Regions from separate parts of the Cryobacterium sp. TS_SC_7 genome, predicted to be linked through region 2. Evidence: predicted binding sites of a transcription regulator. Region 2 holds the regulator's gene; each other region holds the start of a gene.
The links. Region 2 encodes LexA, which represses DNA repair genes until DNA is damaged. Its sites were predicted from a motif close to TCGAACANNTGTTCGA; they were not measured.
Positions count from the first base shown of each region.

Region 1: a site for LexA is predicted at 5,372-5,387, ahead of AC0J5J_RS10495 (DUF222 domain-containing protein). Genes of this name have one in related genera too.
Region 3: a site for LexA is predicted at 4,125-4,140, ahead of AC0J5J_RS01475 (DUF222 domain-containing protein). Genes of this name have one in related genera too.
Region 4: a site for LexA is predicted at 5,686-5,701, ahead of AC0J5J_RS00525 (HNH endonuclease signature motif containing protein). Genes of this name have one in related genera too.

Region 1 is NZ_CM149589.1:2,277,610-2,285,046, forward strand. It holds gene AC0J5J_RS10480 (ABC transporter permease) at 1-898, shown strand, start outside; gene AC0J5J_RS10485 (MalY/PatB family protein) at 1,046-2,227, shown strand; gene AC0J5J_RS10490 (O-acetylhomoserine aminocarboxypropyltransferase/cysteine synthase family protein) at 2,263-3,588, opposite strand; gene AC0J5J_RS10495 (DUF222 domain-containing protein) at 3,847-5,307, opposite strand; gene AC0J5J_RS10500 (DUF5684 domain-containing protein) at 5,914-7,338, shown strand; gene AC0J5J_RS10505 (hypothetical protein) at 7,417-7,437, shown strand, end outside.
Region 2 is NZ_CM149589.1:3,294,501-3,301,937, forward strand. It holds gene AC0J5J_RS15135 (methylenetetrahydrofolate reductase) at 1-600, shown strand, start outside; gene metE (5-methyltetrahydropteroyltriglutamate--homocysteine S-methyltransferase) at 597-2,924, shown strand; gene lexA (transcriptional repressor LexA) at 3,081-3,782, opposite strand; gene AC0J5J_RS15150 (LysM peptidoglycan-binding domain-containing protein) at 4,066-4,422, shown strand; gene AC0J5J_RS15155 (histidinol-phosphate transaminase) at 4,492-5,580, shown strand; gene hisB (imidazoleglycerol-phosphate dehydratase HisB) at 5,607-6,230, shown strand; gene hisH (imidazole glycerol phosphate synthase subunit HisH) at 6,227-6,859, shown strand; gene priA (bifunctional 1-(5-phosphoribosyl)-5-((5-phosphoribosylamino)methylideneamino)imidazole-4-carboxamide isomerase/phosphoribosylanthranilate isomerase PriA) at 6,915-7,437, shown strand, end outside.
Region 3 is NZ_CM149589.1:321,512-328,948, reverse strand. It holds gene AC0J5J_RS01495 (extracellular solute-binding protein) at 1-1,084, shown strand, start outside; gene AC0J5J_RS01490 (carbohydrate ABC transporter permease) at 1,088-2,044, shown strand; gene AC0J5J_RS01485 (carbohydrate ABC transporter permease) at 2,041-2,874, shown strand; gene AC0J5J_RS01480 (glycoside hydrolase family 130 protein) at 2,877-3,947, shown strand; gene AC0J5J_RS01475 (DUF222 domain-containing protein) at 4,205-5,698, shown strand; gene csrA (carbon storage regulator CsrA) at 5,965-6,228, opposite strand; gene AC0J5J_RS01465 (hypothetical protein) at 6,233-7,354, opposite strand; gene AC0J5J_RS01460 (flagellar biosynthesis protein FlhA) at 7,329-7,437, opposite strand, start outside.
Region 4 is NZ_CM149589.1:114,818-122,254, reverse strand. It holds gene AC0J5J_RS00545 (aminotransferase) at 1-351, opposite strand, end outside; gene AC0J5J_RS00540 (Cof-type HAD-IIB family hydrolase) at 562-1,413, shown strand; gene AC0J5J_RS00535 (FAD-binding monooxygenase) at 1,541-3,427, shown strand; gene arfB (alternative ribosome rescue aminoacyl-tRNA hydrolase ArfB) at 3,498-3,920, opposite strand; gene AC0J5J_RS00525 (HNH endonuclease signature motif containing protein) at 4,140-5,678, opposite strand; gene AC0J5J_RS00520 (pseudouridine synthase) at 5,940-6,872, opposite strand; gene nrdD (anaerobic ribonucleoside-triphosphate reductase) at 7,070-7,437, shown strand, end outside.

The DNA of each region.
Region 1 (7,437 bases), 1.0 Mb from region 2:
CGGCACCGCCTATGAGGCCAATGTGGGAAGCTTCATCCCCGGCATGGCGCTGGACCTCGCGGCGGGCGCCGAGCCCGACTCGGACAGCAGCGACTACGAGGTCGCCGTGCCGGTCTCGTTCGTCACGCCCCTGGGCTTCACGGATGACGCCGACGCCCTGGGTGCCACGCTCACCCTCGCCATCACCGACGTCACGGGCACCCAATCCGAGCTGGCGGCCACCATCGTCGGCGTCTCCGAGGAAGGCCTGGCCGGATCGACGGCGTTCACGGCCAACGAGGTACTCACCGAGGCCCTCTACGACGCCCAAAGCGTCGGCCTGTCGGAGAGCAGCAAGGACAGTTATGCCCAGGCCGTGGTCCGGTTCGATCCGACCGGCGCCGAGGAGGACCTGACCACCCTGAAGGCCGGCCTGTCCGACCTGGGCTACACCGGCACCACCGTAGAGGACCAGATCGGCTCGTTCAAGGCCGTCATCGACGGCATCGTGCTGGTACTGAACGCCTTCGCCGTGATCGCTCTTCTGGCGGCCGGTTTCGGCATCGTCAACACGCTGCTGATGAGCGTGCAGGAACGCACCCGGGAGATCGGCCTGATGAAGGCGATGGGCCTGGGTGGCGGCAAGATCTTCGGCCTGTTCAGCCTGGAGGCCGTGTTCATCGGCCTGATGGGAAGCGCAATCGGTGTCGGCATCGGCATGCTGGCGGGGATGGGCGCCAATGCGGTGCTGGCCGACACGCTGCTGGCCGACCTGCCCGGGCTCACCCTGGTGGCCTTCGATCCCGCCTCGCTGGCCACGATCATCCTCGTGGTGATGGGGCTGGCGTTTCTGGCCGGTACGATCCCGGCCCTGCGCGCGGCACGGCAGGACCCGATCGAGTCGCTCCGCTACGAGTAGCCGCCGGCTCGCGGACCCGGGCCCGGGCCCGTATCCGCTGACGCGGGTGCGGGCCCCTCGCCGTTGGGAGCGAGAACGGGCCCGGGGATCGTGACGATTCGTGACGACGGCTCTGGGCATCCGTTCGCCCGACCGACAGGCTGAGGTATGGCCCTCGTGAACACCCCTCACCTCGACAGCATCCGCTCCAATCGCAGCAGCATCAAATGGACCCGGTTCCCGGCCGACGTGCTGCCCCTGTTCGTGGCCGAGATGGACTACGCCCTGGCGACCCCCATCGTGGAGGCGCTGGTGGCCCGCATCCAGGCCTCCGACGTCGGCTACCTCGACGGCCCCGGGCCGCTCGCCGCCGCCTTCGGCGAGTTCGCGGCCAGCCGGTGGGGGTGGCAGGTCGACCCCCGCCGCGTGCACATTGCAACGGATGTCAGCGTCGGCATCGTCGAGACGCTGCGCCTGGCCCTCCCTAACGGCGGTCGCGTCGTGGTGACCCCGCCGGTCTATCCGCCGTTCTTCGAGCTGGTCGAGGAGGCCGGGGCCGACGTTGTCGAGGTGCCCCTGCGCGAGGTCGACGGTGACTGGGCGCTCGACCTGGTGGGGCTGGAGGCAGCCTTCGCCGCCGGAGCCGATGTGTTCCTGCTCTGCAACCCGCACAACCCGGTCGGCATCGCTTTCGGGGCCGACACCCTCGCCGCCGTGGCCCGGATCGCCGCCCTGCACGGTGTGCTCGTCGTGAGCGACGAGGTGCACGCTCCGCTGACCCACCCCGGGGTCACGTTCACGCCCTTCGCGCCGCTCGCGGAGCGGGCCGGAGCGCGTTCGGTCTGCGTGACCTCGGCCAGCAAAGGCTGGAACCTGGCGGGAGCCAAGTGCGCGCTGATCGTCGCAGGCGATGACGTCACGGCGGCTCTTCTCGATCGACTTCCCGAGGAGGTGGCCTGTCGCACGAGCATCCTCGGCCTGCACGCCAACGTCGCCGCCTACTCGTGTACGGGCTGGCTCGACGACGCCGTCGCCCACATCGTCGCGAATGACCGACTGCTCGACGAGTTGCTCCGGGAGTCCCTGCCCGGAGTCACCTATCACCGCCCCCGCGCCGGGTACCTGGCCTGGCTCGATCTGCGCGGCCTCGGTCTGGGTGAACAGCCGGCCGCGCGCATCCTGAACGAAGCCCGGGTCGCCCTGAACGACGGGCAGACCTATGGCCGACAAGGCATCGGGTTCGCCCGCCTCAACCTGGCCTGCTCGCCCGACACGCTCCGCGAGGCCGTGCAGCGCATCACCGAGCTCGTGGCTCGCGCCGCCCGTGATTCGCTCGCGAACGTGGCCTGACCTCGGCCGCAGTCAGATCGCGGGGGATCGCGCCCTCAGGCGTGACCCGGGGCATCCGTGCCGCGGTGTACCGCGCCCAGGGCCTGTTCCAGATCAGCAATGATGTCGCGGGCGCTTTCCAGGCCGATCGACAGCCGGATGAGTCCCGGTGTGATGCCGGCGGCCAGGCGCTCGGGCTCGGTCAGTCGGCCGTGGATGGTGCTGCCGGTGTGGAGGGCCAGGGTGCGCACGTCGCCGATGTGCGTCATGTTGCTGATCAGCCGCAGCGCATCGATGAAGAGTCTCGCAGCGGGGCGCCCGGCGGCGAGGTCGAAGGAGACGACGGATCCGGAGCCCTTCGGCAGGTACTTCTTCGCCCGCTCATGGAAGGCGTTCGACGGCAACCCGGGGTAGTCGACCCCGGCGACCAGCGGATGCCGTTCGAGCCACTCCGCCACCTGCTGGGCATTGGTGACGTGGCGCTCCATGCGCAGCGACAGGGTTTCGATCCCATGCAGTAAGAGGAATGTACTCGTGGGTGGCACGGTCGGACCGTATTCGAGCACCGTGACGGTGCGGAGGTAGGCGAGGAAGGCGGCGGTGCCGAACCGGTCGACGAAGGAGGAGACTCCGGCACGCGGCGACGTGGTCAGCTGGGGGAAACGGTCGGAGTGAGCAGCCCAGTCGAAGCGCCCGCCGTCGATCACGGCCCCGCCGATCACCGCGCCGTGGCCGGCAAGCCACTTCGACGTGGAGTGGATCACGATGTCCGCACCCCATTCAATGGGCCGACAGAGGTAGGGGGTGGCCACGGTGCTGTCGACGACGAGGGGGACACCGGCCCGGTGGGCGATGGCGGCCAGGCGTTCGAGGTCGACGACCTGATTCTTGGGATTCGGGATTGTTTCCGTGAAGAGTGCGCGGGTGCGCGGGGTGACGCGCTCGGCCCAGTCCGCGTCGCTGGCGGACTCGGGGACGAACTCGACCCGCAGACCCTGGCGGGTGAGGCTGCCCAGGAACAGCTGTTTCGTGCCCTCGTAGAGGTTCTCGGTGGCGAGGATGTGGTCTCCGCTGGAGGCCAGGGCGAACAGGGTAGCGGCGATGGCGGCCTGTCCGCTGCCCACGACGATGCCGGCGACACCGCCTTCGAGGTCGGCCAGTCGGCGGCCGGCAGCCGCGTTCGTCGGGTTTTCGCTGCGGGAGTAGACGCTCGCCGCGGTGGCACCTGAGAATCGGGCCTCGGCATCGTCGAACGACGAGAAGAGGTAGCCGGCTGTCTGATAGATCGGACCGACCCGCGCACCGAAACCGGGATCGATCATCTCGCCCGCGTGGATCTGGCGGGTTTCGAAATCAAGGCACAGTTCAGGCGAGGTGGGCATGGGGGCAGGCTAGCTGAGTCGCTGACCTCCCTCTCGGATGCCCGCAACATAGCGAAACGCAGCAGTCCCGCGCCGCTGGGCACGAGCACGTCGAAAAAAGAAAGAGCGAAGAGCGAAGAGCCAAGCGCCAAGAGCCAAGAGCAGCAAAGACATCAAGGACTGCGCGTGGAGAACGTTCAAGATTGGCTTCCGGTATGCCGGGTGGCCTGGGATCGGCTTCCGGTTTGCCGGGTTGGCCCGAGGTCGGCTTCCGACGGTTTACAGAGTGGCCCTCTTACTCGGCAGTGCGATCAGGGTTTGTTCCGGGTCGACGTCGACGGGTGGCTTGAGCCAGTAGTCGTTGCCGGTGCGGATGATCGTCCAGTGCTGGTTGTGCAGGAGCAGGTGGTGCGGGTGGCAGAGGAGTATTCCGTCGGCGAGGTCGGTGTACCCGTTGTCGGCGAGCCATTCGTTGATGTGGTGCGCTTCGGTCCACGCGGGTGATCGATCGCAGTCCACCCAGCGGCAGCCGCCGTCACGCACTCCCATTGCGGCGCGTTGTGCTTCGGTGAAAAGTCGTTCGTCACGGCCGACGTTGATGATCTGGCCGGTGTCGTCGATCTGGATGCCGCGGGTTCCGGTGTCGCAGAGAAGCCGGTCGATGGTCTCCTGCGAGATCGGGACGGGGTTGCCCTCGATCTGACCGTGGGCGGCGGCTTCGCGGGTTTCGGTTGCTTCGGCGGTCTCCGGGGCGGCCGGCTGTCCCGGCTTCAGGGCCTTCTCGGTCACGATGACCCGCACCGAGGGGCGGCGGCCGCCGAAGACGCGGCCCTGGTCGGCCTCACCGGCGATCTTCAGCAGCTGGACGAGGGCGTCGGCGGCGATCTGCTCGGTGCTGCGGGGGTCATCCTGGACGCGCTTGGCCCAGGCTGCCTTCTCCTTGTCGACGAACCGCACCCCGCCGCGGCGAGGGCTGGTGATGGAGTCGAAAGTCGAGAGCACGAATTCGCCGTCTTCCGGAGCGAAGAGGCCGTGCAGGCGCACCTTGCCGTTGCCGAGCCGGTACACGCGCAGGAACCGGTCGTCGTGAGCCTGCTTCTCCCGGGCGGCGATGCCGGCCTCGTCGAGCTGGTCGCGCAGGCGCCGGGCGAGCTTGAAGACCTGGTCGACATTCAGCGACGCGGCCTCAACGAGGAGCGCCTCGAGGGCGGTGCCCAGCTTCTCGGCAGTGACCGCGGCATCGATCTGGCCGAGGCCGGAACGGATCGACTCGGCCGCATCGACCGAGAGGCTGCCGTCGGTGACGGCTCGGGCGATCGCTGCCTGCCACGGCACCTTCGCCACGAACTCCGCGACCGCGGCGGGATCCGCATCGGGCGACTCCACAGCCGCCTCGACGAGTTTCTCCGCCGCTTCGGCGTCGGCCATCATCGTGCCGACTGCGACGAGCTTGTACGCCTCGTTCTTGGTCGAGCCGGTCGAGTTCTGGATCAGTGCCTCGGGCGAAAGAAAGCCCTGCTGCGCGGCCAGACCCGAATGGCCGAGCTCGGGCCGAGAGCGGCGGGCGATGGTTGCCGCCATCCAGGCGGAGCGGGTGTCGAGCAGACGGCGGGCGGCCGCGATCTGCCTCTGACCGGCCAGCACCTCGGCGTCGGGCAGGGCCTCATAGTCGGCGCAGGAGGAGCCCAGGCGGGCGACGGCATCCGTTGCCTGCCTGAGGTCATCTGCGGTGGTGGTCATGGTTTGAGGTTATCAGGAATAGTACGCGTAGTCGAGAGTCTGTCACATATTAGTGAGCTAGTTTTCGAAGTCGTGTTCTAAATGATCAGGGTCGGCATGCCGGGTCTCGACAAGCTCGACCACCGGGAGTGGGGCTCGACCACCGGGTCTCGACAGGCTCGACCACCGGGAGTGGGGCTCGACCACCGGGTCTCGACGGGCTCGACCACCGGGGGTGGGGCTCGACCACCGGGTCTCGACGGGCTCGACCACCGGGTCTCGACGGGCTCGACCACCGGGGGTGGGACTCGACGGGTGGGCCGGAGGGCGGGAATATGCAGGTGTGAGGGGCGAAACCTCTCGTCAGCGCGAAATCGGGCTGATATCTTTATTTTGACGCCCCCGTCGGTGGCCGGTCTGGGGGGACGACATGCTGAAGACTCGTGTGTGTGCGCCGCGAATCCGGGCAACGACCCTCGCGCAGCCGTCGGTGCCGCCCCAACGGATGCCCGCCGCGCGGTGCCCGCACTTCTCCAGTCATTCGTCTGACTCAGGCGCGTCCGAAAGGCACGATCATCATGGAACCGACACACCGCCGCGACCGGTTCTCTCCGAGGAGGTCCGGCGATGAATGAGACGGATGCTCTCGTCGGCGCGCTCGGGGTCATGCTTCTGCTCAGCAGCGTGGCATCCATCGCGGTCTACGTTGTCACGGCCCTTGGGCTGTCCCGGATGTTCGGCAAGGCCGACCTCGAGGGCTGGAGGGCCTGGGTCCCGGTGCTCAATACGATCACTTTCCTGCAACTGGGCGGCTACCCGGCGCTCTGGGTCATTGCTCTGCTCATCCCCGGGGTGAACATCGTCGGCGCGGTCATCCTGTGCCTCGCCCTCAACAACATCAACCGTGGGTTCGGCCGGAGCGGCGGTTTCACCGTTCTCGGGATTCTGGTATCCCCGGTCTGGGTCCTGATCCTCGGCTTCGGGAAGGCCACCTGGAACCCGGCTGCCGCGGGGGCTGCGCCGCTCACCGGTCGCGCGTCGGACGTCGCCGCGGCCCCGAACCCGGCGCCGGGATCGTCAGCGGTCGCCGGCTCTCCGGTCGTCGTGCCCGCCTTTGTTCCTCCCGCGTTCGTTCCTCCGGCGTTCGTTCCTCCGGCGTTCGTTCCTCCCGCGTTCGTTCCTCCGGCCACACCGCCGGCGCCGTCAGCCGCGGCCAGCTGGGACCGTCCCGCGGAGGACGCCCGGGCTGGTTCGTCTCCGACCACGGCGGCCTTCGCGCCCGTTCCGCCGGTGCCGTTCTCTGCTCCGACCAGCCGACCGGCACCCGTGCAGGTTGCAGTCCCCGTCGCATGGGCGACGGGGACAGCCTCCGCGCCAGCCGGCGTTCCGGGAGCCACGGTCAGCGCCCCGGCCGCCGCCGAAGCCGCCGGGCCGGTTGCGTGGACCGCACCGCCCGTCGTCGGCATGCAGCCCCTGCCGCCCGCGCAATCGGTGGGTGACACGCCGGTGAGCGAGGCTCCCCCAACGACGACGTCGGCGCCCCCGGGCCCAGTGGCCAGCGGCGCGGCCGGAGCGGTGCCTGCCCCTGTCGCGCATCCCTTCGCGGCAGCATCCACTGGTCTGGCGGCTCAGGCCCCCGCGCAGGCTGCTGCCCCGACAGCTCCCGGCCTCGACTCCGACCCCGGAATCGAGGAAACGGTGATCTCCCCACGCCGACACCCGATGTGGCACCTGGACTTCAGCACGGGTGGAACCACCGCTCTGACCGAGACCGTCATCCTCCTCGGCCGAGCACCGGTGCGAGACCACACGAGCCCCGCCGCCCAGCTGGTGTCGCTGAACGACCCGGCCCGCACCGTCTCGAAAACGCATGCCCGGCTGGAAAACGTGGACGGACGCTGGTTCATCACCGACCTGGCATCCACCAACGGCGTCTGCGTCACCTCTCCCGCCGGTGAGGAAACCGAAATCAGCACGGGAACACCCACCGTGATCGAGCAGTCCTTCCTGCTCGGCGACTATGGCATCAGCCTCCGGACGGGCGCGCGATGACCGCATCACTCGACCGGTCTCCGGTTGCCGGTCGCAGGCGGATGCTCCGTGGCCACCAGACCCGTGGAGAGCAGGCCCGTGGATAGCAGGCCGGGCGTC
Region 2 (7,437 bases):
GCGGAACTGGTGCAGCTGATCCACCGGGTGCAGGCCGAGCGGGAGCCGTACCGCGAATCCGTCATCCCCGGACTCCCCGCAGCACGCTCGATCAAGCGCGACCGGACAAAGGTGCGCATCGCCGTGGCGGCCTTCCCGAACGGGCACCCGCGTTCCCGGTCGACGGCCCAGGACATCGACACGCTGCTGGCCAAGCAGGCCGCCGGCGCGAACCTGGCGATCACCCAGCTGTTCTTCCATGCCGACCACTACCTCAGCTTCATCCAACGGGCCAGGGCCGCCGGGGTCGAGTTCCCGATCCTGCCCGGGATCATGCCGGTCACGAGTCCGGCCCGGCTGCGCCGCATCCTGGAGTTGTCCGGCGAGGAACTTCCGTCCGAGCTTGCGATCGCGCTCGAGGTGGAGCCGACCAAAGAGGGCCAGCGTGACATCGGCATCCGTCAGGCCACCGAACTGGCCCGGGAACTCATCGCCGGCGGCGCCCCCGGTCTGCACCTGTACGCCTTCAACCAGCACGAGACCGTGCTCTCCGTTCTGGACGGCTGCGGTCTTCTCGTCCCTGCCCCTTCTGTCTCTGCCCCCGCCAAGGAGTACTCATGACCACGTTCCCCGCGTTCCCCGCCGGCACCATCCTCGGCTATCCCCGCATCGGTCCGCGCCGTCAACTGAAAAGGGCCGTCGAAGCGTTCTGGGCCGGATCGGTCACCGCGGGGGAGCTCGAAACCACCGCTGCTGCCCTGCGCGGGAGTACCCGGGAGCGCCTCGTGCGGCTCGGACTCGGCCGGGACGACTCCTCCATCCCGGAATCGTTCTCGTATTACGACCAGGTTCTGGACGCCCTGTGCACGGTGGGCGCCGTCCCGGCCCGGTTCGCTCATCTCCAGGATGCCGACGGACGCCTCGACCTGGCCGGGTATTTCACCCTCGCCCGCGGTGCCGGCGACCATCTGCCGCTCGAGATGACCAAATGGTTCGACTCCAACTATCACTACCTGGTGCCGGAAATCGGTCCTGAGACCGCGTTCTCCCTCGCCAGTGACCGTCTCGTGCAGGAGTTCGTGGAGGCGAAGGCAGCCGGATTCCTGACCCGTCCGGTCATCGTCGGCCCGGTCACGTTCCTGCTGCTCAGCAAGCCGAGCGACGCGGCTCCCGCCGGCTTCAGCCCGCTGGAACGCCTCGACGACCTCGTGCCCGTCTACGCGGCCTTGCTGCAGCGGCTGCGCGCCGCCGGCGCCGAATGGGTGCAACTGGACGAACCTGCCCTCGTCAGCGAGAGCATCGACATCCCGAGAGCGGATGCCCTGACCGCCGTTCACTCCGCGTACACCACGCTCGGGGGCCTTGCCGAGCGCCCCTCCATCTTTGTCGCAGCACCTTACGGCAGCCTCGACGACGCCCTGCCCGTTCTCGCAGCGACCGCGGTGGAAGCCATCGGGCTCGACCTGGTGCGGGGAAAAGTGCCGGCCGTGACGGCCGGGCTGGAGACGACGACGCTGGTTGCCGGCGTCATCGACGGCCACAACATTTGGCGCGGTGACCTAGCGACGGCCTTCGAGACCGTGGCCGGTCTGGAGCGGCTCTCACCCCGGGTCACGGTCTCCACCTCGACGTCGCTGCTGCACGTGCCGCACGACGTCGACGACGAATCGGCGCTGAGCGACGAGTTGAAGAGTTGGCTGGCCTTCGCCGACCAGAAGGTCACCCAGGTGGCCACGATCGCCCGGGGGCTCTCCGAGGGGCGTGCTGCCATCGCCGCCGACCTCGCGGCAGCCTCCGCAGCCCTCGACGCGAGACGGGTCGCGCCCGGCGTGCACGACGGCGCCGTACGCGTGCGCACGGAGGCCCTCACCCCGACCGACTTCACCCGCGTGGACTACGCCGCACGGGTGGCGGCCCAGGAGGCCACCCTGAATCTGCCGTTCCTGCCGACGACCACGATCGGATCGTTCCCGCAGACCGGGGACATCCGTCGGGCCCGGGCGCAATTACTCAAGGGGTCGCTGAGCACCGTTGACTATCGAGACCTGATGCGGGCCGAGATAGCGCGCGTGGTCACGGTGCAGGAAGAAATCGGCCTCGACGTGCTGGTGCACGGCGAGCCGGAGCGCAACGACATGGTGCAGTACTTCGCCGAGAATCTCGACGGGTTCGCCGTCACCGAGAACGGCTGGGTGCAGTCGTACGGCAGCCGGTGCGTGCGCCCCTCGATCCTCTGGGGAGATGTGTCCCGGCCGCAGCCGATCACGGTCGAGTGGTCGGCGTACGCCCAGGGTCTGACGCTCAAACCGGTGAAGGGGATGCTCACCGGCCCGGTGACGATCCTCGCGTGGTCGTTCGTGCGCGATGACCAGCCGCTCGGCGACACGGCCCGGCAGGTGGCCCTGGCGCTCCGCGATGAAATCGCCGACCTCGAGAGAGCGGGAATTCAGATCGTCCAGGTCGACGAGCCCGCACTGCGAGAACTGCTGCCGCTGAAGAAGGAGGACCACGCAGAATACCTCGACTGGTCGGTGGGCTCGTTCCGCCTGGCCACCGCCGGTGCGGCCGAGGCGACGCAGATCCACACGCACCTGTGTTATTCCGAATTCGGCGTCGTCATCGACGCGATCCGTAATCTGGACGCCGACGTGACCAGCATTGAGGCGGCACGGTCGCGCATGGAGGTCGTCGGGGATATCCAGACCTCCGGCTTCGACCACGGGATCGGCCCGGGTGTGTGGGACATCCACTCGCCGCGGGTTCCCAGTGTCGCCGAGCTGACCGACCTGCTCGAGCGGGCCGCCCGGGCCATCCCGTCCGGCCAGATCTGGGTGAACCCGGATTGCGGCCTGAAAACCCGGGGCTATGCCGAGACGGTGCAGTCTCTGCGGAACATGCTCGCCGCCACCCGCGCCGTGCGCACGCGCCTGGCCGTTCCCGCGTAGTCCGCGCCGGCCGCACCCACGCAGAAGGCCGGGCACGACACCGAAAAACGGTGTTCGTGCCCGGCCTCCTGAACCCTGTGGTGACCCGACAAATCAGAGTCTCCACGACGCTGGTCGAGCCTGTCGAGACCGCGAGACCCCGAGCCGTGATCCGGCCTACACCGAGCGCAGCACCGCCACGACCTTGCCGAGAATCTCGGCGTGGTCGCCGACGATCGGTTCGAAGTTCGTGTTGCGGGGGAGCAGCCAGGTGTGTCCGTCGCGCTGGCGGAACACCTTCACGGTGGCCTCGTTGTCGAGCATGGCCGCGACGATCTCGCCGTTCTCCGCGGTCTTCTGCTGCCGAACGACGACCCAGTCACCATCCATGATGGCCGCGTCGATCATGGACTCGCCCGTCACCTTGAGCATGAAGAGATCGCCCTTACCGACGAGCTGGCGGGGGAGCGGGAAGATCTCGTCGATCTGCTGTTCGGCGGTGATCGGAATTCCGGCCGCAATGCGGCCGACGAGCGGCACCATCGCGGCATCACCGACCTGGACCCCGGTGTGGAAACTCTCCGTGCCGGACGTGGCGTCTTCGGGCGACTGCGGAATCTCGATCAGAACTTCGAGGGCGCGGGGACGATTCGGGTCGCGGCGCAGATAACCGCTCAGTTCAAGCTGGTTGAGCTGGTGGGTGACGCTCGACAGGGAGGCGAGCCCGACGGCGTCGCCGATCTCGCGCATGCTCGGCGGATAACCGCGCTGGCTGACCGAGCGCTGGATCACGTCGAGGATGGCGAGCTGTTTCTCGCTCAGGCTCTTGCGCCGTCTGGTGCCGCCCTTGTCGCGGGGACCGCTGGTGTCTTGTGCCACGTTCGTCGCTCCTCGTGTTGAGTGGTGCGCTGGCAGCAGCCGTGACGGCGACCGTTTCACGCGAATGTCGGGGGTGCCTGATTGAGTTTCAAACAGACAATCGAAACTGTATCCATCTCACGCTCAGAAAACAAACATGTATTCGAGTGTGTCGGAAAAATCTTTTCAGAAAGTACCGAATAGGGCTTGATTGTTCGAAATATCGAATATACATTCGGAACATAAGTTCGCATCCGGCTCTCCCGGCCGAGAGCCGGATGCGTCTTCTTACAGGAGGTTGGATATGAGCACTGCACTTGATCTTGGCGCCCCCATCGCGACAGGGCGCAGCCGACTGCGTCTGACCCGGCGCGGTCGCGTTGTTTTCACGGCGCTGGCGGGCCTTCCGCTCGTGGCCGCGGCATTCGTCGTCGTTCTGAACGGCGGACTGGCAGCCGCCGAGAGCTCGACGGTCGGCCGTGTGGCCACGGCCTTCGACTACGTGACCATTCAATCGGGGCAGTCGCTCTGGCAACTCGCCGAGACCATCGCCCCGACGTCCGACCCGCGCGACGTCATCGCCGAGATCGTGAGCCTCAACCAGCTCCCGTCCGACAGCGTGCAGCCCGGACAGAGGCTCGCCCTGCCGAACGAGTTTTGATTCACTCAGTCCTGGTCCAGCGGGCCCTGATTCGGCCGAACCCGTTCGCGCGATACGTCCGCCGGTAATATGGGGGAAGTGACCAGTCTCAGCGACCTGCCCCTCCGCGATAATCTGCGCGGACTCACTCCCTACGGGGCCCCCCAACTGCATGTGCCGGTGGCCCTCAATGTGAATGAGAACACACACGGAATCCCGGACGAGGTGGCGCAGGACATCGTCTCTGCGCTGGCGGTCGCGGTGAAAACCGTCAACCGGTATCCCGATCGGGAATTCACAGAACTGCGCGATTCCCTCGCCCGATACCTCGGCCATGGGCTGACCCGCAAGAACATCTGGGCGGCGAACGGGTCCAACGAGGTGCTGCAGCAGGTGCTTCAGGCCTTCGGTGGTCCCGGGCGGTCCGTGCTCGGGTTTGCACCGACATACTCGATGTACCCGCTGCTCGCCTCCGGAACCGGCACCCGCTGGATCGCCGGCGGGCGCGACGCCGACTTCGAGCTCAGCCCGGCCACGGCCGTCGACTGGGTCAACCGGGTCGCCCCCGACCTCGTCTTCCTCTGCTCGCCGAACAACCCCACCGGCACACCGCTGTCCCTGGACACCATCGCGGCCGTCTACGACGCGACCGACGGTGTCGTCGTCGTCGACGAGGCCTATTACGAGTTCGGCCCGACCGACGCGCCGAGTGCGCTCAGCCTGCTGCCCGGCCGGGAGCGTCTGCTGGTCTCCCGCACCATGAGCAAGGCGTTCGCCTTCGCCGGAGCCCGCGTCGGGTATCTGGCCGCCGACCCGGCCGTGACGGATGCGCTGCGCCTCGTGCGCCTGCCGTACCACCTGTCGGCGCTCACCCAGGCGGCCGCAGTCGCCGCCCTCGCCCACACGCCGGCGATGCTCGCGATGGTCGACGACATCCGCTCCCAGCGCGACCGCATCTCGGCCGAACTGACCTGCCTCGGGTACTCGCCGCTGCGCAGTGCGAGCAACTTCGTGCTGTTCGGCGGGGTCGAAGACCCGCGGGCCACGTTCGAAGCCCTGCTGGCCGACGGCGTCCTCGTGCGGGACGTCGGCATCCCCGGCCACCTGCGAGTCAGCGCCGGCACCGAAGCGGAGACGACCGCCTTCCTCACCGCCATCGAAGCGCTCGGGCAGCCGTGACCGGATCAGGCCAATAAACTAGGCGTATGAGCTTCTCTTCAGCGTCCACTCCGCCCCGTTTCGCCCACCTGCAGCGTGAGACGAGCGAGTCGAGCATCGACCTGTCGCTCAACCTCGACGGCACCGGTGAGTCCGACATTCAGACCTCGGTCCCGTTCTACGACCACCTATTGACCGCGTTCGCGAAACACTCGCTGACCGACCTCACGGTGCGGGCGCGCGGTGACATCGAGATCGACGTGCACCACACCGTCGAAGACGTCGGAATCCTGCTCGGGCAGGCCATCAAGCAGGCCCTCGGGGACAAATCCGGCATCTCCCGGTACGGCGACGCCCTGGTGCCGCTCGACGAGGCGCTCGTGCAGGCCGTCGTCGACATCTCCGGACGCCCGTATCTCGTGCACCAGGGAGAACCGGCGGGTTTCGAATTCCACCTGATCGGAGGCCACTTCACCGGATCGATGGTGCGCCACGTGTTCGAGGCCGTGGCCTTCAACGCCGGCCTCACCGTGCACGTCACGGTGCAGGGCGGTCGCGACCCGCACCACATCGCCGAAGCCGAGTTCAAGGCCTTCGCCCGTGCCTTCCGGCAGGCCAAGGCGCTCGACCCGCTGGTGTCGGGCATCCCGTCCACCAAGGGTGCACTGTGACCAACGTCGTCGTCTTCGACTACGGCACGGGAAACGTGCACTCGGCAGTCAAGGCTCTCGAGCTGGCCGGGGCTGTCGTCACGCTGACCAGCGATCGCCGTGAAGCGCTCGAGGCCGACGGCCTGGTCGTGCCCGGTGTGGGGGCGTTCAGCGCCGTGATGCAGGCGCTGACCGCCGTGCGGGGCGATGAGATCATCGACCGGCGGATCGCGGGCGGACGCCCGGTGCTCGGCATCTGCGTGGGCATGCAGGTCATGTTCGAGCACGGCGTCGAACGCGGAATCGACACGGAAGGCCTCGGCGAATGGCCGGGCACCGTGACCCGGCTGGACGCGCCCGTTCTGCCGCACATGGGCTGGGACACGGTCACGCCGGGGGAAGGGTCAGCCCTCTTCCGCGGCATCGAGCAGGAGCGGTTCTACTTCGTGCACTCCTATGCCGCCCAGGACTGGACCCTCGACGTCATGCCGCCGTTCCCGAAGCCGATCCTCACCTGGTCCGAGCACGGTCGGCCGTTCCTGGCCGCCATCGAGAACGGACCGCTCACAGCCACCCAGTTCCACCCGGAGAAATCCGGTGAGGCCGGCATCCGTCTGCTCAGCAACTGGCTGGGCACCCTCCACGACTAGCTTCCCCTTTCCTGACTGAACCGGTCGCCGCGACCACTCCCAACCGAGGACACCCATGACTGAGAACAACCCTGCCCCCCGTCTCGTTCTGCTGCCCGCCGTCGACGTCGCCGACGGCAAAGCCGTGCGCTTGACCCAGGGTGAGGCCGGTACCGAGACCAACTACGGTGACCCCGTCGACGCGGCCCGGGACTGGGCTCGCCAGGGTGCGGAGTGGATCCACCTCGTCGACCTCGACGCCGCGTTCGGCCGCGGTAACAACACGGATGTCATCCGCACCGTGATCCGGGAGGTCACGGGCGTGAAGATCGAGCTGTCCGGCGGCATCCGCGACGATGCGTCGCTGGACGCTGCGCTGAATGCGGGCGTCAGCCGGATCAACCTCGGCACCGCCGCCCTGGAAGACCCGGAGTGGGCCGCCCAGGTCATCGCCCGGCACGGGGACGCCGTCGCTGTCGGCCTCGACGTGCGCGGAACGACCCTCGCCGCCCGCGGCTGGACCAAGGAGGGCGGCGACCTCTGGCAGGTGCTCGCCCGCCTCGAAGAGGCCGGCTGCTCCCGCTACGTCGTCACCGACG
Region 3 (7,437 bases), 360 kb from region 2:
GAAGGCCCAGGAGATCCCCGCCGGTAAGAGCAGCGAGGAAGTCATCGGAGCCGCCATCACGGCCGGCAACGCACCGTGCCTCGTCTTCAACACGGCTCCCGTCGCCGTGCCGCAGTTCGAGAAGCAGGGCGGTCTCGTCGACCTGTCCAGCTTCGAAGACGGCACCGCCTACATCGAAGAGCGCAGCGGAGCCACGGCCGAGCAGTACCAGAGCGCCGACGGCAAGTACTTCCAGATGCCGTGGAAGTCCAACCCCGTGATGATCTTCTACAACAAAGACATGTTCACCGCCGCCGGACTCGACGCCGAGAACCCGCAGCTCGCCACCTATGACGAATTCCTCGCCACCTCGCGCACCCTCGTCGAGAGCGGCGCAGCGCCGAACGCCATCTACCCGGCGCCCACCAGCCAGTTCTTCCAGAGCTGGTTCGACTTCTACCCGCTCTACGCCGCCGAAACCGGTGGCACGCAGCTGATCGAAGACGGCGAATCCACCTTCAACGACGAAAACGGCGAAAAGGTCGCCGAATTCTGGAAGACCCTCTACGCCGAGGGTCTCGCCGGCAAGGAGCAGTACCAGGGTGACTCGTTCGCCGATGGCCAGGCCGCCATGTCCATCGTCGGCCCGTGGGCCGTGTCGGTGTACAAGGACGCCGTCAACTGGGGTGCGGTTCCCGTTCCCACCAGCGATGGAATCGCCGCCGAGGAGACCTACACGTTCAGCGACGCCAAGAACGTCGGAATGTTCACGGCCTGCGAGAACCAGGCCACGGCCTGGGACGTGCTGAAATTCGCCACCAGCGAGGAGCAGGACGGCCAGCTGCTCGACCTGACCGGGCAGATGCCGCTCCGCCAGGACCTCCCCACGGTCTACTCGGAGTACTTCGCGGCGAACCCCGCCTACGAACAGTTCGGCGACCAGGCATCCCGCATGGTCGAGGTGCCGAACGTCTCCAGCTCGGTCGCCGCCTGGCAGGCATTCCGTGATGCGTACACGAAGGCGGTCATCACCGGCGAGGGTGACATCCCCGCCGCCCTCGACTCCGCCGCCGAGAAGATCAACACCCTGATCGCCAAGCCGTAACCAATGGCTTTCGCAACCAAGAGCCGGACCGCCGCCGGGAGGAGCACGACTCCTCCCGGCGGGGGCTCCCCCCGACGCAAACGACCGCTTCTGGGCAAGAACCCGTTCGGGCTCCTGCTCAGCGCCCCGTACCTCATCTTCGTCCTGGCGGTCTTCGCCTACCCGCTGGTCTTCGCCTTCTGGATGTCGTTCCACGACTACTTCTTCGCCGCCCCCGGCGCAGACGTGGACCGGCCCTTCGTCGGCCTGGACAATTTCCGGGAAGTGCTGGCCGACCCGGCCATCATCCGTTCGTTCGGCAATGTGGGAATCTTCCTGCTGATCAACGTGCCTCTGACCGTCGTGCTCTCGCTCGTGCTCGCGACGGCTCTGAACAAGGCCGTCCGGTTCCGCACCTTCCTTCGCGTGGCCTACTACGTGCCGTATGTGACCGCGAGTGTCGCCGTCGTCGGCGTCTGGATCTTCCTGTTCAGCGGCAACGGCCTCGTGAACCAGATTCTCGGGCCGCTCGCCCCCGATCCGGCCTGGTTGATCAACGAGGACTGGGCCATGCCCACCATCGCGATCTTCGTCACCTGGAAGGGCCTCGGATTCTTCATCCTGCTCTATCTGGCCGCCCTGCAGAACGTCTCGGAGGAGCTCTACGAGGCTGCGTCGACGGATGGCGCGGGCAAGATCCGCAGTTTCTTCTCGGTCACCGTTCCGGGCGTGCGCCCGGCGACCGTGCTCGTGCTGCTGCTCTCAACGGTCACCGGCGCCAACCTCTTCACGGAGCCGTACCTGCTCACCGGCGGCGGCGGCCCCAACGGGGCATCCTCATCGCCCGTGCTGATGATGTATCAGCGCGGGATCGAACAGGGTTCCCCCGACACGGCGGCCGCGATCGGCGTCATCCTCGTGATCGGAGTCCTGATTCTCGCGTTCATCCAGCGGAAGCTTGCGGGCGGTGACGAATCATGAGCCGCGGGCAGAACATCCTGCGGGGCGTGGTGCTCACGGTCGGGGCCCTCGTGTTCCTTTTCCCCTTCTACTACATGGTCATCGGCTCGCTGCAGGCGACACCGGACCCGACCGTCGCCGGCGCGTTCCCGAACCCCGCCAACCTGACGCTCGACAACTACGGTGACATCAACAGCCGGATCAACCTGCTGCAGGGGCTGCTCAACTCCGGGATCTTCACGGGCGGCGTCATCCTCTGCACCGTGGTCTTCGGTGTTCTGGTGGGCTACGCCCTCGCCCAGCTGCAGTGGCGCGGACGCGGAGTCACCTTCGCTCTCGCCCTGCTGGTGCAGGTCGTGCCGTTCCAGCTGCTGATGATCCCGCTCTACGTGATGATCGCCAGGGACTACGGCCTCGCCGACAACTACCTGGGCATGATCCTGCCGTTCGCCATCAACTCGACGGCCGTCATCATCTTCCGGCAGTACTTCCTGCAGATCCCCAAGGAGCTGTTCGACGCCGCCCGCATCGACGGTGCCGGTGAACTGCGGATCCTGCGGCGGATCGCCCTCCCGCTCGTGCGGCCGGCCCTGCTGACCGTCGTACTGCTGACCTTCATCGGCCCGTGGAACGAGTTCCTCTGGCCGTTCCTGATCACCAAGGAGGCGTCCCTCCAGCCGCTCGCGGTGTCCCTGGCCAACTACCTCAGCAACGTCGCGGCCACCGCGGCGAACCCGTTCGGGGCGGTCCTTGCCGGGGCCTGCGTCCTGGCCGGTCCTGCTGTGATCCTGTTCATCCTCTTCCAGCGACACTTCGTGTCGAACAATATCGGTTCCGGCGTGAAAGGTTAGAAATGCCCAACCCCACCGAATTCCCGTACACCCTGACCCGAATGGGCGTCATCATGACACCCGAAGAGGGCAACGACCTCGAGGCCGAAGGGGTGCTGAACCCCGGCACCGGCCACACTGCGGATGGGACGCTGTATCTGCTTCCGCGCCTCGTCGCCACCGGCAACGTCTCCCGCGTCGGAATCGCGAAGGTCATCATCACCGACGGTGTTCCCACCGGCGTCGAACGCGAGGGAATCGTGCTCGAGCCCGACCGCGGCTGGGAACGCGGCGCCAACAACGCCGGTGTCGAAGACCCCCGGGTGACCTTCATCCCCCGGCTCGGACTGCACGTGATGACGTACGTCGCGTACGGACCCCTCGGCCCCCGCACGGCCGTGGCCGTGTCCTCGGACCTGCGCGAGTGGCGCCGGCTCGGCCCGGCGCTGTTCGCCTTCGACGACGCCCTGGACATGGACCTGAACCTGTTCCACAACAAGGACACCGTGTTCTTCCCCGAGCCGGTCGCCGGCCCGAACGGAGTGGAGAGCTTCGCCGTGCTGCACCGTCCGATGTGGGATCTGGGCGAGGTCAAGCCGGGTGAGGGCATCCGTGTTCCCGCCGGCGTGACCGACACCCGGCAGAGCATCTGGATCAGCTACGTGCCGGTCGCCGATGTGCTCGCCGACATCACGAAGCTCACCTTCTGGAGCGGCCACCGCTTCTTCGCGGGGCCGGAATTCCCCTTCGAGGAGCTGAAGATCGGCGGCGGCCCTGCACCGCTGCGCGTACCGGAGGGCTGGCTGCTGATGCATCACGGCGTCACCGGAACCATCAACGGTGCGTTCTCTCAGCAGCAGAAGGTGAACTACTCGGCCGGGGCGATGATCCTGGACGCGAACGACCCCACCATCGTGCTGCAGCGCACCTCGGAGCCCCTGTTGAAGGCGGAGACGCCCGACGAGATCAGCGGAATCGTGCCGAACGTGGTGTTCCCGACCGCGATCGAGGAGATCGAGGGGCAGCTCTTCGTGTTCTACGGCATGGCTGACTCGAAGATCGGTGTCGCGCGCCTGGATCGCGTGGGAGCGTAGGCCCTCGGGCCTTCTCGTTGCACGGGCGGTCGTGCCGGGGTCGTTCCCGGCGGGACCGCCTCGTGCGTTCGCGGCGCAGGCCGTGGAAGCGGGCGCACGCTAGAACGTGCGCCCGCTTCCACTCACTGCGCCGCGAGGACGGGCCCAGCTGAGGCGCTCGATCCGAGCGAGGTGTACTCGCATATGTCTTCGATAATCCTTCGACAATTAGGTGACCAACTCTCGACTACGCGTACTAGTTCTGGTATCCTCGACGCATGACCAACACCGCAGACGACCTCAGAACGGCAACGGATGCCGTCGCCCGCCTGGGCTCCTCCTGCGCCGACTACGAGGCCCTGCCCGACGCCGAGGTGCTGGCCGGTCAGAGGCAGATCGCGGCCGCGCGCCGCCTCTTGGATACCCGCTCCGCCTGGATGGCGGCAACCATCGCCCATCGCTCCCGGCCCGAGCTCGGCCACTCCGGTCTCGCCGCGCAGCAGGGGTTCCTCTCGCCCGAGGCTCTCATCCAGACCGTGACCGGCTCGACCAAGAACGACGCGTTCAAGCTCGTCGCGGTCGGCACGATGATGGCTGACGCCGAGGCGGCGGAGAAGCTGGTCGAGGCGGCCGTGGAGTCGCCCGACACCGATCCCGGTCTTGTCGCGGCGTTCGTGGCGAAGGTTCCGTGGCAGGCGCCGATCGCCCGGGCCGTCACCGACGGCACCCTCTCGGTCGATGCGGCCGAGTCGATCCGCGCGGGTTTGGGCGAGATCGACGCCGCGGTCACCGCCGAGAAACTCGGTACCGCCCTCGAGGCGCTCCTCGTTGAGGCGGCGTCACTGAACGCAGATCAGGTCTTCAAGCTCGCCCGCCGCTTCCGTGACCAGCTCGACGAGGCCGGTATCGCCGCCCGGGAGAAGCAGGCCCACGATGACCGGTTCCTGCGGGTCTACCGGCTGGGAAACGGCAAGGTTCGCCTGAATGGCCTCTTCGCTCCCGAAGACGGCGAGTTCGTGCTCTCTGTGTTCGACTCCGTGACCAGCCCCCGCCGCGGCGGGGTGCGCTTCGTCGACAAAGACAAGGCCGCCTGGGCGAAACGTGTGCAGGACGACCCGCGCACCACGGAGCAGATCGCCGCCGACGCCCTCGTGCAGCTGCTGAAGATCGCCGGTGAGGCCGACCAGGGCCGCGTCTTCGGCGGCCGCCGCCCCTCGGTGCGGGTCATCGTCACCGAGAAGGCCCTGAAGTCGGGCCAGCCGGGCCAGCCGGCCGGTCAGACGGGCCAGCCGGCCCCCGGCCAGGCTGCCCAGGGTGGCCCGGTTTCCCCCGAATCCGCCGCCCACGGGCAGATCGAGGGCAACCCTGTTCCCATCTCACAGGAAACCATCGACCGGTTGCTCTGCGATACCGGAACCCGCGGCTTCCAGGTCGACGACACCGGGCAGATCATCAACGTCGGCCGTGACCAACGCCTCTTCACCGAGGCACAACGCGCCGCGATGGGAGTGCGGGACGGCGGCTGCCGTTGGGTCGACTGCGATAGATCACCCGCCTGGTCAGAAGCCCACCACATCAACGAATGGCTCGCGGACAACGGCTACACCGACCTCGCCGACGGGGTGTTGCTGTGCCATCCGCATCACCTGTTGCTGCATAACCAGCACTGGAGCATCATTCGCACCGGAAACGACTATTGGCTCCGGCCACCGGTCGACGTCGACCCGGAACAAACCCTGATCGCGCTGCCCAGCAAGCGGGCCACTTCGTAGGCGTGGCCCCTGGTCTCGACAGGCTCGACCAGCGTCGTGGGTGCCTCTGGAGGGCGGTCGCCGGGTCTCGACAGGCTCGACCACCGGGGCGGGAAACCTCGGGCGGGTGGGTTGCCGGGTCTCGACAGGCTCGACCACCGTCGCGGGAGCCTCTGGAGGGCGGGTCACCGGGTCTCGACAGGCTCGACCACCGCGGGTCTCGACAGGCTCGACCACCGGGGCTCGACCGCCGTGGCTCGACCGCCGTGGGCTTTGCTGTTGAGGGGCTACGGGGCGGGCGTTGGCGGAACGGGAAGAAGACCCAGGGTGGCCTTGAGGCGGGCCTCGGCATCGTCGTGACCCTGACCGGACTCGCTCGCCGCGATATTCGCCTCGGTCACGGCGCGGAGCACTTCATCACGCTGGATGCGCACTCCTCGCGGAGCGTCGACGCCGATCCGGATACTGTCGCCACGCACGTCGAGGACGGTGATGACGATGTCGTCACCAATGAGGATCTTCTCCCCCTGCTTCCGCGTTAGTACCAGCACCCGTTCAGCCTAGCTTGAGGCTCTGCCGCATTGCGGCCACCGTGCCGGCCGGCGCCGGGACACCGTCGACCCACCCCACCGGGATGCCCAGCTCGTCAACGGTCTCCGGTGAACCGGTCGTGGCATACCCGGTGACCGCCAGCGCATCGATGTCCAGGCTCCGCGCGACTTCGGCGACCCAGCGTGCGGTATCCGCGGGCTTGCGGCCGGCATCCACAACGACCCAGACCTGATCCGGGCGAATCAACCCGAGAAGAGACGCGTGAATGGCGGCCGTCGCCGGATTCTTGTCAAACCCGAAGGCGACGAAACTGGTCTGGCCGAGCTCCACTCCCCTGGCCCGGGCCTCGAGCGCGGTACGTCGATCCAGGACGCGGTCCAGCCCGGCCTCCGCGGCCAGCCCGCCATCGATGGCGCCGGCCACGAGAACCACGGCCGTACCGTTTGCCGGGGCGAGTTCCCGCGTCACGGGCAGCGCGGCATCCTGCCAGCCGACGACGATGACAAGATCCCCCGCGCCGGTGAGCGCACGGGGGACGGCGGCGTCCGCGCCCGCTCGGGTCATTTGCCTGCGGGCGGCTCGGCGCCCACTCGCCCGCGGGGCAGCTGTGCCCTCGGACAGCAAATCCGCGGCCCGTTCAGTGAAGGTCGGCGCGGCAGAGACGCCAGCCATGGCCGGGGTCTGCTCCTCGGCCGTCGTCTCGCCGCCCATGGGAGCAGCCGGGGACGCGACCGTCGGCGCGACGGGGGTGAGCAGCACCGGGTCCGGCATTTCGCGCGTTGCGAAGGTGAGTTCATCCATCAGATCGGCGAACCCCTCGGACACGGTCGACATGCGCGGCTCGGCCGCGGTGTACAGGCTGGCCTCCTCCGCGTCGGCGTCGTCGAGAAGCGCGGCGATGCCGAGCCGCACCTGCACATCGCTCCGGGAGTGGGCCGCTCGCCTCCGACGGGCGGGCACCTCCACGGTGACCTCGATGTGCCGCCTCGCGAAGAAACCCCGGATGCCACCGACGGTCACCTGCTCCGCGGCGACGATGCGCGCCTCCGCGCCGTGCTCGGCCAGGATGCGCGCCTTCAGCTCCGGCAGCGACGAACCCTCAAGCAGAAATCGATTCGGTTCCACGCACCACCCCCACCGTCTCGATGGCCACGTTCGCGGACGTGACCTCCTGATAGGACAACACGGCGATGCCGCCGGACTGCGCG
Region 4 (7,437 bases), 150 kb from region 2:
GAGCAGGCGCACGGGGAGGATCGCGGCATCCGTTGCCGACCAGTGCTGGCGGCTGCTGCCGTTTCGCCCCGGCACCGGCTGCGGCACCCGCATGCCGCGCCCGGACAGGAACACCATCACGGCGTCCTGCGCGGCCAGCTCGGTGGCGGAGAAGGCAGGGTTGTCGACCTTGAGCACGTAGCGCTGGTCGCTGCCGGCGGTGCTGATCAGGAAGTTGCGGTCCTGTTGGCTGCCAAGTTCGCGGGCCGTGCCTGTGACGCCGAAGAGGGAGTCCGCCATCGATTCGGCGTCTGCCGCGGTGATATCCGGGCGCACGAGTCCTTCTCCGCTGAAGAAATCAAAACCAGGCACGTCGACGCTCCTCGCAGATGATGCAGTGAATCCTGCCAGTTTGCCATCAGGGCCGCCCGTTCTGTGTGCCCAACGCTCACTTCGTGCGCAACTCAGAGACCGGCGGGCAGGGATGACATCATCAAGAGAGACAGCGTCGTCGTCACAGCCCGAGTGCGCGAGCGAACACTCGTTATTCCCGGGAACCAACAACGACCGAAAGCCGGCGCAGTGAACCACCCCGTAGAGCCCTCCGACATCCGTCTCATCGTGTCGGATATGGATGGCACCCTTCTCGGCGATGACGGCCTCGTGCCCGACGCGTTCTGGCCTCTCCTGGAAGACCTCCATCGGGCCGGGATCCTGTTCGTGCCGGCCAGCGGACGCCAGTACCAGACCCTGCACAACATCTTCGGCGAGCACGAGGGGCTGATCTACATCGCGGAGAACGGCACCAACGTGGTGCAGAACGGCATCAGCATCGACGTCGAACCCGTCGAGTCCGCGATCATCGCCCCAATCGTGGACTGGGTGCGCGCCACCGCCGCCACGGGTGCCGACCTGGGGCTCGTCGTCTGCGGCGCACGGAGCGCCTACATCGAGCGCAGCGATGCGCACTTCGTGAGCCAGGTGCGCCAGTACTACGCGGCGGTCGAGGTCGTCGCGGATGTTCAGGCCGCCGCGCTCGACGACGTGATCTTGAAACTGGCGATCTATGACCCCTCCTTCGCTGAGACCCGAAGCGGGCCGGCGCTGCGCGAACTCGACCTTCCCTCGGAGATCGTGGTCTCGGGCGAGAACTGGGTCGATGTCATGCGGCACGGAGCCAACAAGGGCCGCGCGCTGGAGCGGCTCCAGCACCAGCTAGGAATCAGCCGGGCCCAGACGATGGCGTTCGGCGACTACCTCAACGACGCCGAGATGCTCGACGCCTCGGGGCATTCCTACGCCATGGCCAACGGCCACCCGAGCATCCTGGCGCGTGCCGTGAACATCGCACCGCCCTCCTCGGAGGCTGGCGTGGTCAGCAGCATCCGCGCCGCCCTCCCGCACCTGCAGGGTGAGCCGGTGAACGCCCGGTAAGTCCCCCTCCGGAGGATCTGGTCCTGGACGTCAGGATGATATATGATCCAACAAGCGATAATAGAACTTCGTGTTCGATTATCGAACACGCTCGCGCCAACGCAGCCCACAAAGAAGTGAGGAAGCCGTGCAGTTCCACCACCACGGATACGTGTCCACCGATCCCCGCATCCATGACGCCGCCGGCGTGGGAATCGACCGCCCCGACGAGTTGCCCGAGAACGTCGACGTGCTCATCGTCGGCACGGGACCGGCCGGCATGATCACCGCCGCCCAGCTCTCCCAGTTCCCCGGGATCACGACCCGCATCGTGGAACGCCGGGGCGAGCGCCTCGCGATCGGGCAGGCCGACGGCATCCAGGCGCGCAGCGTCGAGACCTTCCAGGCCTTCGGTTTCGCGGAGCGCATCATCGCCGAGGCCTACCGCATCACGGAGATGGCCTTCTGGACGCCGGATCCCACGGACGTGACTCGCATCATCCGTTCGGCCCGCGCCGTGGACGACCCCACCGGCATCAGCGAGTTCCCGCACCTGATCGTCAACCAGGCGCGCGTGCTCGACTACTTCGCCGAGGTCATGGCATATTCCTCCACGCGCATGGAACCGGATTTCGGCTACGACTTCCGCCGCCTGGTGAACACCGATGAGGGTGAGTACCCCGTCACGGTGACGCTCGTGCACACCACCGGGGAGCGGGCAGGCCAGGAGCGCGTCGTGCACGCCAAGTACGTGGTGGGTGCCGACGGTGCCCGCAGTGCCGTGCGCGAGTCGATCGGCTGCACGCTCGCCGGCGACCAGGCCCGGCATGCCTGGGGCGTGATGGATGTGCTCGCGGTCACGGACTTCCCGGACATCCGCCTGAAGTGCGCCATCCAGTCCGAGTCGGGCGGCAACATCCTGCTCATTCCGCGTGAGGGCGGATCACTGTTCCGCATGTATGTCGACCTGGGCGAGGTGGCCGCCGACGACAACGGCGCCGTGCGCAAGACCACGATCGACGAGATCATCGCCAAGGCGAACGGCATCATTCACCCCTACACACTCGACGTGAAGAATGTCGCCTGGAACAGCGTCTACGAGGTGGGCCACCGCCTCACCGACCGGTTCGACGACGTCCTCCCCGCAGAGATCGGCACCCGGATGCCGCGGGTCTTCATCACCGGGGACGCCTGCCACACGCACAGCGCCAAGGCCGGCCAGGGCATGAACGTGTCGATGCAGGACGGCTTCAACCTGGCCTGGAAGCTCGGCCATGTGCTCGAGGGCCGCAGCCCCGAATCCCTGCTGGGCACCTACTCGGCCGAGCGCCAGGTGATCGCGAAGAACCTGATCGACTTCGACAAGACCTGGTCGACCCTGATGGCGACGAAGTCGGAGGACCTCGAGGTTCCGCTGGAGGAGTTCTACACGCAGACCGCCGAGTTCCCGTCCGGTTTCATGACGCAGTACCCGCCGTCGATGCTGATCGGCGAGGCCACCCACCAGGGTCTGGCGACCGGGTTCCCGCTCGGCAAGCGCTTCAAGTCCGCACCGGTGGTGCGCGTCGCTGACGCCAATCCCGTGCAACTCGGGCACCACCACCGGGCCGACGGCCGGTGGCGCGTGTATGCGTTCGCGGATGCCGCGGCATCCGGTGAGGCATCGGCGCTGTCCGACTGGGCCCAGTGGATCCAGACGTCGCCGGAGTCGCCGCTGCTCGCGCACACCCCCGGCGGGACCGACATCGACAGTGTCTTCGACGTGAAGGTCGTGTACCAGCAGGAGCACACCGGCGTGGATCTTGGTCGTGTGCCCCGCGCGTTCCTGCCGATAACGGGCCCGTACGAGTTGATCGACTACGAGAAGCTCTACGCGACCGACCCGGAGAGCGACGTGTTCGAGCTGCGCGGCATCGACCGCGGGGGTGCCGTCGTGGTGGTGCGCCCGGACATGTACGTGGCGGCCGTTCTGCCTCTGACGGCGACCGCTGAGCTGGCCGCCTTCTTCCGGCAGATGCTGCTGGTGCTGCGCTAGCTGTACTGCACAGGGAGGTTAGTTAATCGGCTGCGCGGCTACTCGGCCTCGCAGCTGCGCGGCAGCGCGGCTATTCGGCGGACGGCCGCTGGCGCTGTTTCTTGGTGGCCGAGCGCTGTTGCTTTGCAGCGAGGTGCCGCCGGCCCGAACCCCGGGTGGGTTTGGTCGGGCGGCGCTGAGGCGCGTCGGGAGCCAGACCCGCAGCCACGAGATCGGCGAGTTTCGCCAGGGCGAGTTCACGGTTGCGCAGCTGGGAGCGCCGCTCGGATGCCGTCACGGTGATCACGCCGTCGACAAGACGCTTGGCGAGGCGGGCGAGCAGGCGCATCCGCTGGTCGTCGGACAGTGTCGACGACTCGGCGACGTTCCAGAAGAGTTCGACGCGGCTGTCGGAGGTGTTGACGTGCTGGCCGCCCGGTCCGGACGACCGTGAGAACCTCCAGCCGAGTTCGCGCTCGGGGATGGTGAGCGCGGGCGACACCTCCAGATCCATGTGACCAGAGTGGCACGTTCCACTGGCAGTGGCGGCCTGAGCCGCCCGGACAGGCGGTGGACCAACCCGAGGTCGAGCCTGTCGTGACCAAGGCGACCCGCCCCCAAGAACTCACGCTGACGCTGGTCGAGCCTGTCGAGACCCAGGCGACCCGACCCCAAGGACTCACGCTGACGCTGGTCGAGCCTGTCGAGACCAAGGCGACCCGACCCCAAGAACTCACGTCGACGCTGGTCGAGCCTGTCGAGACCGAGCCTGTCGAGACCCGGGACCAGACCCCGCCCGATGTGCTCCCCCGGGCCGCCAGGTTCGGGTCGGGTCGTAGCAGTACGGTGCTCTGACTTCGGGTTTGCCGCGGATCATGCGGATTTCCCAGCCCGACGTGTCGATGCTGTGGTGGTGGTACCAGCAGAGCAACACCCCGTTGCCGATGTCGGTTTCCCCGCCGCGATACCAGGGGATGACGTGGTGCACCTCGCACCAGGCTGCGGGCACGGTGCAGCCCGTGATGGCGCAGCCCCCATCGCGGGCGGCGATCGCGCGGCGCTGGGCCCGGTTGAAGAAACGCTTCTCGGTGCTCAGGGTGAGGACCTCGTTGTTCTCGCCGAACAGGACCTCCTGGAACCCGCCCGCGCAGAGGGCCTGCTTCACGGTTTTCAGCGAGACGGGAGCGTCGACGCCGTCGATCCAGCCCACACCGCGGCCCGCGGTCAGGTCGGCCTGGTTCACGTGGATCATGACCGTGGGGGCCGCACCGCCCATGGTCGGGGTTCCCGCGTCGCGGGTGGCGGCCTCGAACACTCCGCGGAGGATGTCGGCGCGCTTCTGGCCGCCGTTACGATCGTCGCTCAGGGCCGCGGCCTCCGCACCCGGGATGAGTTCCCCGGCATTCATCCGCGCCTGTTCCTCGGCCGTGGGGAACGCAGGCGCGGCATGGGCGGAGAGATACGTGTCGAAGATGCCGTTCATGATGCCGCGAAGCTCGGGGGTGACCCCGCCCCGCAAAGGGTAGAGGCCGTCACGGAACAGCCCGAACCCGACGGTGCTGCGGGCCTCGGCGACGGGCTCGTTCGGGGCGGTACCGTCAGGGTCGAGGCGGGCCTGCCACTGCGTGGCGATGCCGCGCACCAGATCGGCGGGGAACGCGAAGCCTTCGCCGGGAAGCCCGACGGTTTCCTCGGTGACGGCCCCGGTCGCCGCTCCGACCAAAGCCCGCTCGGCGGTGCCGAGGTCGTCGGGTGCGACCCGGGCGGCGATCTTGTCGAGGGCCGTGACGATGTTCTCGGCCGCGTCGACACCGAGATCACCGGCGGTGAGGGCATCCGCCACGGCCGGGTAATACGGCGGCAACACGCTGGTGCCGGCCAGGCGCGGGGTGACGTTGTCGCCCAGCCGCACCCGCCGGGTCGCCTCCCGGGCGGAGATGCGCGTCAGACGCGTGATCAGGTCAGTACCGCTGGAGGCCCCGTTCTTGTAGGCCAACGAGTCGTGGCCGAGGACGCGGCGGGACCGCACCGAAATGTCGGCGGCGGAGGCGACCCTCGCAGCATCAACCCGACGCCCCAGATCTTCGACCGTGCCGAGCACCGCCATCGCATCAGCCTCATTCAGCAAGGAGAAGGAGACCGAGTCGAGCACAGTCGCGGCCAGGTCACGCGCCTGCTGGAGCTGTTCCACGACAGATGGCTGCAGCTGCACAGCGGAGGCTGCCACCTGGGTCGAGGTGGTCGGGTGGTGCGGAGTGGGGGCTCCTGCCATGCCTCAATAGTAAACTTGTTCGAGACTAGAGTCAATACTTTTCGAATAGACATCGAAAGGAATTTGTTCTGAGCGTCGACGTGCGCGCGGCGCGCGCGGACATCCGTTCTCGCGAGCACCAGGCGTTCGGGCGGGTTTCGACAGGCTCAACCACCGGGTTTCGACAGGCTCAACCACCGGGTTTCGACAGGCTCAACCACCGGGTTTCGGCAAGCTCAACCACCGGGTTTCGACAGGCTCAACCACCGGGTTTCGACAGGCTCAACCACCGGCGCGCACCTCGGCCTGCAGCGGCAGCGTGCGCACGCTCTCGAACCGGCGCGCTCCCCCGTCGACGGGATCGGTGAAGGCCACCGCACTGGCCAGGAGTTGCAGCGGCCGGGTGAAATCGTCGATCGCGACGGGCAGAACGACGGGGTAAAGCGGGTCGTCGACGATGGGGATGCCGAGGCCCAGCATGTGCATCCGCAGCTGGTGGGTGCGTCCGGTGCGCGGCGTCAGCCGATAGACGGCCGTGCCCTGCAGAACGGTCTCCAGCTCGATCAGCGACTCGGCATTGGCCGGCTCGTCGGTCACCTCGGCCTGCCACTGACCCCGCCGGGTGACGAGGTGGTTCTGCACAGTGACCGGGAACTCCAGATCCGGCCGCAGCGGAGCCAGCGCACGATAGGTCTTGTCGATCTCACCGCGTTGGAACATCGATTGATACTCCCCGCGCCAGCGTCGCTCCGTCGCCAGGACCAGCAGTCCCGACGTCACCCGGTCCAGGCGGTGCAACGGTGAAAGCTCGGGCAGTCCCAACTCGGCGCGCAGGCGCACCACCACGCTCTGCACAACATGCCGGCCGCGCGGGATGCTGGAGAGAAAGGCGGGTTTGTCGATCACGACGAGGCGGGCATCCTGATGCACCACGTGGATGATCCCGGGCACCACTGTCTCCTCGGCGAGATCGCGGTGAAACCAGATGAAGGTGTACGGGCCGTAGGGGTCGTCGCCGACGACCGGCGTACCCGACTGATAGACGAAGCGCTCGTCGGCCAGAAACCCGGCGACGTCCACGAACCCGGCAAGACGCTCGAGCAGCCAGGCTCCCATGGTCGGCCACGGATGCGGCCGCTCGCGATCCCGCTCCGGCGTGCACACCCAGGCGGCTTCGAGCCCGTGGCGCCGGGGCAACGGGGACGGCGGTGGCATGCACTGATCGTACGTCGCCCCGCAGCCGGCCCGCCAACGGGGACGTGTTGACGGCGAGCCGCAGCGAATGACCGCCAACCACCACAGGTAGTATGTAGATCACACCCCAACCACTAGATATGGTTCCTTCGCCCGGCTCAACCCCCCGCCCGAATGTCGTGGGTGCTGACCCAAGGAGATGGCACAGAGTGTTGAAAATGGATGATCCCGGCGCAGGAACCCTCACGACGGGGAACACTCTGAGTACGCTCATGGTGGCCAAACGGGATGGCCGCCGGCTCGCCTTCGATGACGCCCGCATCTACGCGGCACTGGCCAAGAGCTTCACGGAGGTCGACGGCGAACTGACCCCGCTCACGCACCGCACCATCCGCGATCTGGTCGCTCGTGTCAATCGTGAGATAGCCTCCCGCTTCACGGTCGATATAAAGATCTACGAGGTGCAGAACATCGTGGAACACGCCCTGCTGGACAGCAAGGAATACGACGCCGCCGAGGCCTACATCAATTACCGCATCCAGCGGGACTTCGCACGCAGCAAAGCCACGGACATTAACCATTCGAT